4 regions of the Arthrobacter sp. Soc17.1.1.1 genome follow, and region 4 is predicted to be linked to each of the others. Evidence: riboswitches for the same ligand, from Rfam matches in the RefSeq annotation. Region 4 holds a riboswitch; each other region holds the start of a gene.
The links. Region 4 has a riboswitch for cyclic di-AMP ahead of V6S67_RS18965 (C40 family peptidase). Riboswitches for the same ligand answer to the same signal wherever they lie in the genome.
Positions count from the first base shown of each region.

Region 1 (2,193 bases), on a different contig from region 4:
CAGCCGGAGCAGCCTGTCCAGCGTCCCGGTCAGGTCGTCGACGTGCCAGAACATGACGGCGCCACCCGGGCCGAGGGACGCGCCCGGCGGGCCGTACCTCCGGTCGATGAACCCGAGCTCGTCCTCGTCGTCGCCCACCCGGAACTCGAGGTAGGCGGGAGGGTCGGGCGGCGGCGGGAACGCGTAGTACGGCTCCATCCCCAGCACGTCCGTGTACCAGTTCCGGGCGGCGGCGAGATCGTCGGCGTAGAAGGTGACGGTGGCGAATCCTCGAAACATGGGTGCTCCTCCGGGTAGGGGTGACCCGCCGGAATGTACACCCGAACCCGGGTACGGCAAAGGGCGGGGTGCTCGGCACCCCGCCCTTCCTGCGTCGCTACCGGCCTTCGCCGCCGGTCTGCACCGCCCGTCCGCCTTAGCGGGTGTAGTAGCCGTCCACGGCCATGACGCCGACCGGGTGCACCTGCGTGCCCTGCGACGGGTTCAGCGCGCTGACCATCTGGCCGTTGCCGAGGTAGATGCCCACGTGGCTGCCACCGTTCTGGCTCACCAGGTCACCCGGCTGGGGGTTGCTGGTGGGCCGCAGGGCGGCGAACTGAGCCCACGTGGTGCGGGGCAGGCTGATGCCCTGCTGGGCGTAGACCCACTGGACGAAGCCGGAGCAGTCCCAGGCGCCGTAGGAGGTGCCGCCGTAGACGTAGCCCGAGCCGACGCCCTGCATCGCCGTGCCGGCGATGCCGGAGAGCGAGGCCGCCCTCGGCGCGATGGAGGCGGCTGACTGCGTGCTGAGTCCCGTGGAGTTGCCCGGGGCCGCCGTGGTGCTCGCGGGGACGGCCTGGACCGACACCGACTGGGCGGAGTACTGCTGCGGAGCGGACTGCTGCGGGGCGATGGAGCCGCCCAGCGAGATGGCCTGGCCGGGGTAGATGACCGAGCTGTAGCCGAGGCCGTTGGCCGCGAACAGCGTCTCGAGGCTGACGCCGTGCGAGGAGGCGATGCTGCCGAGCGTGTCGCCGGCCTGCACGGTGTAGGTGCCTGCCGCGGTGGTGCTCGCTGCGGACTGCTGGGTGTCGATGCTGATCTCGCCGGCTGCGCTGGCGGGCAGTGCCGCACCGAACAGGAGGCCGGACGCGGTGACGACGACCGCGGCGGGCTTGCCGGCGACGGACGCGGTCGCGGTGACGGCGCGGGAGGCGGTGACGAGGGGGTTGGTGCGCGTGGGGACTGCCCGGTGGCGCGCGGTATGGCTCTTGGACATGCTGTTGCCTTTCCCAATGCCTGCGAAGTTAGCTGTCGGGTTCGGATGGGACATCCGGACACGCACCTGCCGACCATTGCCCCCAAGCTGGTCGACGCGTGTCTTTACCCCTAGGACTCGTCGAAGAGTCCGCTACTGGTTCCCCCGCCCCTGTCGAATGGTTTGTGCGAACGGTCCATCCTCATCGACAGGGTTCGGCAGAAAGAGGATGGGCGCCCCGCCGTGGTGGCGCGGGCACGGCTTCCACGGTACGCGAGGGGTCCCGGATTGTCACGTTTGGATCACGAGGGAAAGATCACGTCCCGCATCACGTCCTGCACTCCCCGGGAGGGCTACATCCTCGCGTTGCGCGGTCTCGGCTGGCAGTGCGGGCAGAGGTAGGAGGACCGGTTCATGAAGGACTCCCGGCGGATCAGCGTGTGCCGACCCTCGGCCGCGCACCGGCGGCAGGGCTGCCCGGCACGGCCGTAGGCCTCGAGGTCCCGCGCGAAGTAGCCCGAGGCGCCGTTGACATTCACGTAGAGCGCGTCGAAGCTCGTGCCCCCGGCCGCCAGGGCGCGGGTCATGACGTCGGTGGCCGCCTCGACGATGCGCTGGGTGTCCGGGCGCCGCAGCGTATCGGTGGGCCGGGCGTAGTGGAACCGGGCCGCCCACAGGGCCTCGTCGGCGTAGATGTTGCCGATGCCGGAGACGAGTCCCTGATCGAGCAGCGCGCGTTTGAGTCCGGTCCTGCGCGTGCGGAGGCGTCGGTGGAAGGCCTCGGGGTCGAATGCGGGGTCGAGGAGGTCGCGTGCGATGTGCGCGGCCTGATGCGGCACGAGGGGCAGGCCGCCCTCGCCCAGCCCTCCCGGGTGGCCGTCCCCGGTGGGCTGCAGGTCGGCGACGAACATGCCGCCGAAGATGCGCTGGTCCACGAAGCGCAGCTCGGCGGGCAG
Region 1 covers NZ_JBAJII010000001.1:2,324,851-2,327,043, forward strand. The annotation lists gene V6S67_RS10805 (VOC family protein) at 1-279, opposite strand, end outside; gene V6S67_RS10810 (NlpC/P60 family protein) at 416-1,258, opposite strand; cyclic di-AMP (ydaO/yuaA leader) riboswitch at 1,261-1,437, opposite strand; gene mutM (bifunctional DNA-formamidopyrimidine glycosylase/DNA-(apurinic or apyrimidinic site) lyase) at 1,591-2,193, opposite strand, start outside.
Region 1: another riboswitch for cyclic di-AMP. It lies ahead of V6S67_RS10810 (NlpC/P60 family protein); the one in region 4 lies ahead of V6S67_RS18965 (C40 family peptidase).

Region 2 (2,193 bases), on a different contig from region 4:
TGGAGCTCCGTCCCGGAACCGCCCAGGGGATTGACCCTGTACCCGAAGGTCGAGGCGACCTCCGGGTTCTCCACCGGGGCGCTGAAGGCCTTGCGTTCCTTCGCTGCCGGTGCTAGGGACGCCGAGAGCGCCCGCGCACTCGCGATGCTCGGGGCGATGCCTTCGGCGGCGGGACCCGCGGCCTCGAGGCCGAAGGTGACCGTGGCTCCTGCGGGCGCGGTGACGGCCTGCGGGACGCCGGATGCGACGGCAGCCTCCGCACCACCGGCAGGGGCCGGGGCCGAGGTGGCCGACGGCGCGACGGCGCCCATCAGCAGACCGGCCGAGGCAAGGACGATACCGGCGGTGGCGGCGTTGTCCCGCAGGCGGGTGAACGACGTCGGGAGGGCGTTCCGGGCTGCCGTCCGGCGGGTCGCGAGAGCACGTGCGTCCGTCCGTCGCCGGGCCGACGACGGCGTGCGTCCGCTGCTGCGGACGCTGCGGCGCGACGGCAGGGCCACAGGGGCGGAGGCGGAGGCGTCGTCGGAGGCATCGGAGGCATCGGAGGCATCGGAGGCATCGGAGGCATCGGAGGCATCGACGGCAGCGTCATCGACTGCGGTGGCAGGTGCGGTGGCGTCGGTGGCATCGGTGGCAGTTGCGTCGGTGGTGACAGCGTCATCGGTCGCGACAGCGTCATCGGCGGGTGCCTCCTGGGCGGCCCGCTCCCGGGCGCGGAGTTCGCGGCGGGTCAGCGGGGCGGGGGGACGCGGCGCGTCCCCGGAAGGAGTCGGGACGGCAGAGGGCACGGACGCATCGGGTCCCGTCTCCACGGATTGCGGCTCCATGGGCGCGACGGCACGCGTCGGTGCCGGGATGGACGGGGCAGAAACGGACGGCGCAGGAACGGACGGCGCGGGAACGGGCTGTGCGGCCGGCAGGGAGGCCGCGAAGAGGGGGCTGTGCGCGGGGTGAGGCTGCGAACGCAGCGAACGACGGTTCGGCGGAGGGGTGTGCGCAGGGAGCTGCGGCATCGCGTGGTGCTGGTCCGGGCGGGCGTCGGACGCTCGACGGCGCCCGGACATGAGCGTCTGGGTCAACTGCATACCTCTCTCACACGCCCGCGAAGTTAGCTGTCGGATTCGAGCAAGAGTTGACTCGGCCCCCACGGCGCGGCCCTCGGTGCTGCAGAAGCGCAGGAAGGGCCGTGCTGTCGACTATGCGTGAGGGCTTCACCCCGAGGCGGCTCGTGCCGCCGGAATGTGGATCCTCCACCCCTGTCACAGGTTGTCCAGGCGGTCCGCTGACAGGGTTAGGCGTGCGGACCTGAATTCCACGATGGAGCTTGACTGCTCAAACAGTAGGCGAGGAAAGGCGTAGTTACAATTCCGTTATCCACCCTGTGGACAATTCGTGCAATACTGCCCTCTGCCACCAGTAATCCTGAGGAAATGTGCGGCAGAACTTGAGTTCCGGCCGCGGGAAGCGCTGTCAGGACAGCTCCGCCCGACCCTTGCGCCAGTACCCCATGAAAGCAACCTGTTTCCGGTCCACTCCGACGTCACGCACGAGGTAGCGGCGCAGGCCCCGGACCACGGCGGCCTCGCCCGCGATCCAGGCGTAGAAGGGCTGGGTGCCCGGAGGCCGTTCCGGGTTGACGGTCGATTGCACGATCGCCGCCTCGAGCAGCTGCGGTGTCTCCCAGAGGATGGTCCTGTCGATGTCCACGTCCTCCGGCTCGCTGCCACCGCTGGCGGCGACCTCCCCGGAGAGGGAGACCCACCCCGGCAGCCGCACCGCGTTCCGGACGGCGGTCTCCAGCAGCTCCCCGTGGGGGCGGCGGCCGCGGGCCAGCCAGGTGATGGAGACCGAGGAGCGTGTGCCGATGTGCTGGATGTCCGCGCCGTCCGGCACCTCAAGGAACGCGTGGCCGCTGATGTCCTCGGGGAGCGACTCGAGGATGGCGCTGATCGCGGGCACCGCGGTCTCGTCGCCGGCGAGGAGCACGTGCTGGGCGAGGCCCGGGCTCCACTCGATGCCCCCGTAGGCACCCGCCGTCGCGCACTGCGCGGCGGCGGAGTTCGGTCCGATGACGCACACCCGGTCCCCGGGCCTTGCTGCTGCCGCCCATTCGGATGCGGGGCCACCACGGCCGTCCTCGTCGAGGTGCATCACGAAGTCCACGTCGATCTCCGGCTGCGGACCCGAGCAGCG
Region 2 covers NZ_JBAJII010000001.1:3,336,611-3,338,803, forward strand. The annotation lists gene V6S67_RS15405 (M23 family metallopeptidase) at 1-827, opposite strand, end outside; cyclic di-AMP (ydaO/yuaA leader) riboswitch at 1,083-1,308, opposite strand; gene V6S67_RS15410 (siderophore-interacting protein) at 1,471-2,193, opposite strand, start outside.
Region 2: another riboswitch for cyclic di-AMP. It lies ahead of V6S67_RS15405 (M23 family metallopeptidase); the one in region 4 lies ahead of V6S67_RS18965 (C40 family peptidase).

Region 3 (2,193 bases), on a different contig from region 4:
AGGCCGGTGTTCATACCGTTCAGGCCGCCACTGATGACCTGGCCGTTGCCGACGTAGATGGCCACGTGGCCGCCGGTGATGACGAGATCACCGGGCGCAGGGCTCCCGACGACGTCGCCGAACTGGAAGAACTGGCCCGGGGCGAGATCGCCCACGGACTTGCCGACCGAGCGCAGTGCCTTCTCGACCATGGCGGTGCAGTCCTGGGCCACGCCGATCTGGGCGTACGCCGAGCCGACCAGGCCGGCAGCGACGCCGGAGGACGGGGCGGGGGCAGGAGCGGGCTGGGGAGCCGCGGGGGCCGGTGCGACGGCGGCGGGCGCTGCGGCAGGTGCCACGGGAGCCGGCGCTGCGACGGGAGCGGCGACGACAGGTGCTGCCGCCGGGGCGGGTGCGGCCGGCGCTGCGACCGGGGCGGGAGCGACGGCGACGGGTGCTGCGACCGGGGCCGGCGCGGCGGGTGCCTGCTCCTCGACGACGGGCGCAGGTGCCTCGACGACGGGTTCGGGGGCGGCGGTGACCTCGACGGCCACGCGGTCGAAGGAGACCGTGGCGGTGGCGGGGACGGTGACCTCGGCCGAGACGACCCGGCTCACGGTCAACGCCGTGGAGGAGGTTACTTCACGCTCTGCGGGGGTGGCGCCGTGGGCCGGGAGGCCGGCTGTGAGGACGAGGCCCGAGGCGGCGACGATGACGGCTGCCTGGCGGCCGACCGATCCGGCGTTCGAGGTGACTGCAGTGGACAGGTTCGTCAGCGCGCTGACGTTCCGGGCCGCACGGTGGCGGCCCAGTGAAGAGCTATTGGACACGTTGGATTGCCTCTCCCAACGCCTGCGAGGTGAGCTGTCGGATTCGGATGGGAGTCACCCGGCCACTGCGTGAAGCAGCGACTTAACCCCAAGGATTTCGGTTACGAAACCCAGAAATTGGTTCCCCCGCCTCTGCCATGCGATGGTGCGGACGGACCTCGAGCAATGGCAGAGCTAGGCGATTTGCAGGAGGGTGCCGGATCTAGAGCGAATTTGGCACGAGATGAAAGCTACAACAAAAACACCCGTTTGTCACGTTACGATCACGGAATGGTGTGTTCTTGGTGACGACGCCGACTCCAGGGACCGCCTGTGCACCGGCGTGGTGGCGCTTCGGGACCCGGCGGATCCGCCGGCCGGCGCCGCCTGACGGCGACCCCAGGCGGCGACCCCGGCGCCCTCAGGCAGCGACGGAGACGAACACGTGCGAGGCGACCTCGGGCGGCAGTTCCAGGGCGCCCTCGACCCCCGGCACACGGACGGACACGTAGTCGCCCACGGATTCGAGCGTGAGCTGCGCTCCGGGGCGGAGGCCGCCCTCGTCGAGCTGCGTGAGCAGTTCAGGATCCACCTGGATCGGCTCGGCGAGGCGCACCAGGGTGACCTGATTCCCGGGCGCATACGTGCCCATGGCGGACAGCAGGGTCACCACGCCGTCGGTGAACCGCTCGGACTCGACCCCACCGATGGCCGCGAGGCCGGGGATCGGGTTGCCGTACGGCGATTCGGAGGGCTTGCCGAGGAGTTCGTAGAGCCGCCGCTCCACCCGCTCGCTCATCACGTGCTCCCAGCGGCAGGCCTCGTCGTGGACGTAGGCCCAGTCGAGGCCGATGACATCGCTGAGCAGCCGCTCCGCCAGACGGTGCTTCCTCATGACACCCGTGGCCCTGTGGCGGCCCAGTTCGGTGAGCTCGAGGTGCCGGTCACCGGAGACGACCACCAGACCGTCACGCTCCATGCGGCCGATGGTCTGCGAGACGGTCGGGCCCGAGTGGCGGAGGCGTTCGGCGATGCGCGCGCGGAGGGCGACGATGTTCTCTTCCTCGAGTTCAAGGATGGTCCGCAGGTACATCTCGGTGGTGTCGATGAGGTCCGTCATGCGGTTCAGCTCCTTGGTGCGGTGCGGGTGCGCGGCTGGAATGCCTCACGCCGGTGAGGCAGGCCAAAGCCGCCACGGACTGCTCCGCCCCACGCCTCCCAAGGTTAACCCATGGCGCATTGGCCCCGGCAATCGGGCGGAACGCCGTCGGGGCGGCTTCCCGCGGCCGGTTAACAAATGGAGGGCCCGGGACCGCTGGGGCAGAATGAGGCCGTACCTGCCGCCCAACAGCTGGAGCATCGCATGAGTGACTCGCCCCGCATCCCCGACCACCTCCTGCCCTCG
Region 3 covers NZ_JBAJII010000001.1:574,314-576,506, reverse strand. The annotation lists gene V6S67_RS02710 (NlpC/P60 family protein) at 1-809, opposite strand, end outside; cyclic di-AMP (ydaO/yuaA leader) riboswitch at 815-967, opposite strand; gene V6S67_RS02705 (metal-dependent transcriptional regulator) at 1,210-1,908, opposite strand; gene serC (phosphoserine transaminase) at 2,152-2,193, shown strand, end outside.
Region 3: another riboswitch for cyclic di-AMP. It lies ahead of V6S67_RS02710 (NlpC/P60 family protein); the one in region 4 lies ahead of V6S67_RS18965 (C40 family peptidase).

Region 4 (2,193 bases):
CAGCCAGATACAGCACACCCAGGACCAAAGCGATTCCGGGGATCAGCGGGATCGGTTGCAGGGTCGGCGCCAGGTAGGTTGCCCACGACGGCGGGGCCTCCGGTATCCACACCGGTCCACTCACCCACGGATCACTCACTGATGTACAACCATCCCAACTTCACGGTCTCGCCAACGTCTAGCTCATTCATCCCCACGGATCGGGTACCGGCACTCCGCACCCTCCGCAGTCCCAAAAATGGAAGCAGACACCTAACGAACAGTGCTAGCAATCCGTGCCGGACCTTCAGCCCGGAGTGGCATCCACACAGGTAGCGACTGAAGCGCACTAAGAGACAAGCAGACAATGAAATAGCGGTGAGTGCCCCCGTCCAGGGCGCTCACCGCTATCTCAGCTTGAGGGCGACCACTTCACCAGAGGGTGAAGTTAGCCTGCGACGCGCACGAAGGTCGATCCGGCGAGGTCGGACAGGGGGTGCTCCATGGTGAGGTTCGCACCATTCATGCCGCTGCTGATGACCTTGCCGCCACCGACGTAGATTGCGACGTGCCCCGGACGGACCACGAGGTCACCGGGGGCCGGGGTGGCGACGACAGTTCCGTACTGCAGGAACTGCATGGGGCCGAGGTCTCCGACGTTCTTGCCGATCGAGCGCAGTGCCCGCTCAGCAAGAACAGTGCAGTCCTGGATGGACCCGATCTGGGAGTAGGCCGATGCCACGATCGCCGCACCGACGCCGCTGGCGGGAACACTCGGGGCTGCGGGAGCCACCGGGGCGATCGGGGCGACAGTGGCCGAGGTCAGGGAGTACGTGGGCTGGGCTGCCGTGGGAGCGGGTGCTGCGGCAGGGGCGCTGTAGAAGACCTGGCCGGTGGGGGCGGCAGCGGGAACCGCGGCTGCACTGACAGAGACACTGGCAGCGGCACCGCCGGAAAGCTGGATCTGCTGGCCCGGGTAGATAACCGATGCGTAGGACAGGCCGTTGCTTGCCAGCAGCGCATCGAGGTTCACGCCGTGCTTGGCGGCGATGGCACCCATGGTGTCACCGGAGGCAACCGTGTAGACGCCTGCAGCAGCTGCGGCGGGGGCCTGCGCTGTGAGGGTGCTGGAGGTGTCCTGCGTGTAGGTGCCGGCCTGGGCCGCAGGGGCTCCAACAGCGAAGACGAGGCCGCCGGTAGCAGCTGCGATGATGGCCGGCTTGCCCAGCGCTACAGCGCCGGTCTTCGCGGAATACGACAGGCCCTCGAGGGCGATGGAGTGGGTGACGACAGCGCGGTGGCGCGCAGAAATGGACGGACGTGACATGGTGATTGCCTCTCCCATGCCTGCGGGGTGAGCTGTCGGGTTCGGATGGGAGTCACCCGGCCGTCCTCAATCCAGTCCTATGGCAGCACGCAGCGACGCCGTGCAGGAATGAGCTGATAGATCGACTTAACCCCGAGGGTCAACACACGAACGTGCGGTGACCCGGTGGAAACGTGGTTCCCCCGTCCCTGCCATATGGATTGTACGAACGGATCCCGGGAGCAGCGGCAGGGCTCGGCATTCTGCGCGGGAGAGCGATCTCGACGGGTGCCGGGATCACCTGAGGAGAATACCCCAGGATGGTATTTGATGTCACGTTCGCGTAACGAGACTGAGCGTGTTGCCACGACACGCGGACGAATTACTCGATACTGGGCGCTCGTGGAACTTCTAGCCCTGTTATTCGTTCAACCGCCCGCTATCGCTGGCGGATACTGGTGAGGGCCATGCATTTCACATGACCCAGGACCGCATCGACGGCAACCTACACCGGGCAGTAATGCGCCGACGATGATGAGGGGAACGACCATGACCACCCACATCGCACCGGAAGTCAGCGTCAGCACTACTACCGCAGCACAACCAGCCCACCAGACGGACCCGCCCGATGAGGCAGCACCCCATCAGCACGGATACGCGACCGATAGAAGCGCCTATTTGCGCCGACTCAAGCGCATCGAAGGTCAGGTCCGCGGAATAGCCCGCATGGTTGATGAGGACCAATACTGCATCGATATCCTCACGCAGGTTGCCGCCGTGAACAGCGCTATGCACGCCCTCAGCCTCGGGCTCCTGGAAAGTCATCTCGCCCACTGCGTCGCAGATGCTGCCCATGAAACCGCACGCCCAAACGACACAGCTGATTCCACGAGCACAGGTGCCGTCGA
Region 4 covers NZ_JBAJII010000003.1:78,201-80,393, reverse strand. The annotation lists gene V6S67_RS18970 (cytochrome c oxidase assembly protein) at 1-139, opposite strand, end outside; gene V6S67_RS18965 (C40 family peptidase) at 428-1,306, opposite strand; cyclic di-AMP (ydaO/yuaA leader) riboswitch at 1,309-1,521, opposite strand; gene V6S67_RS18960 (metal-sensitive transcriptional regulator) at 1,835-2,193, shown strand, end outside.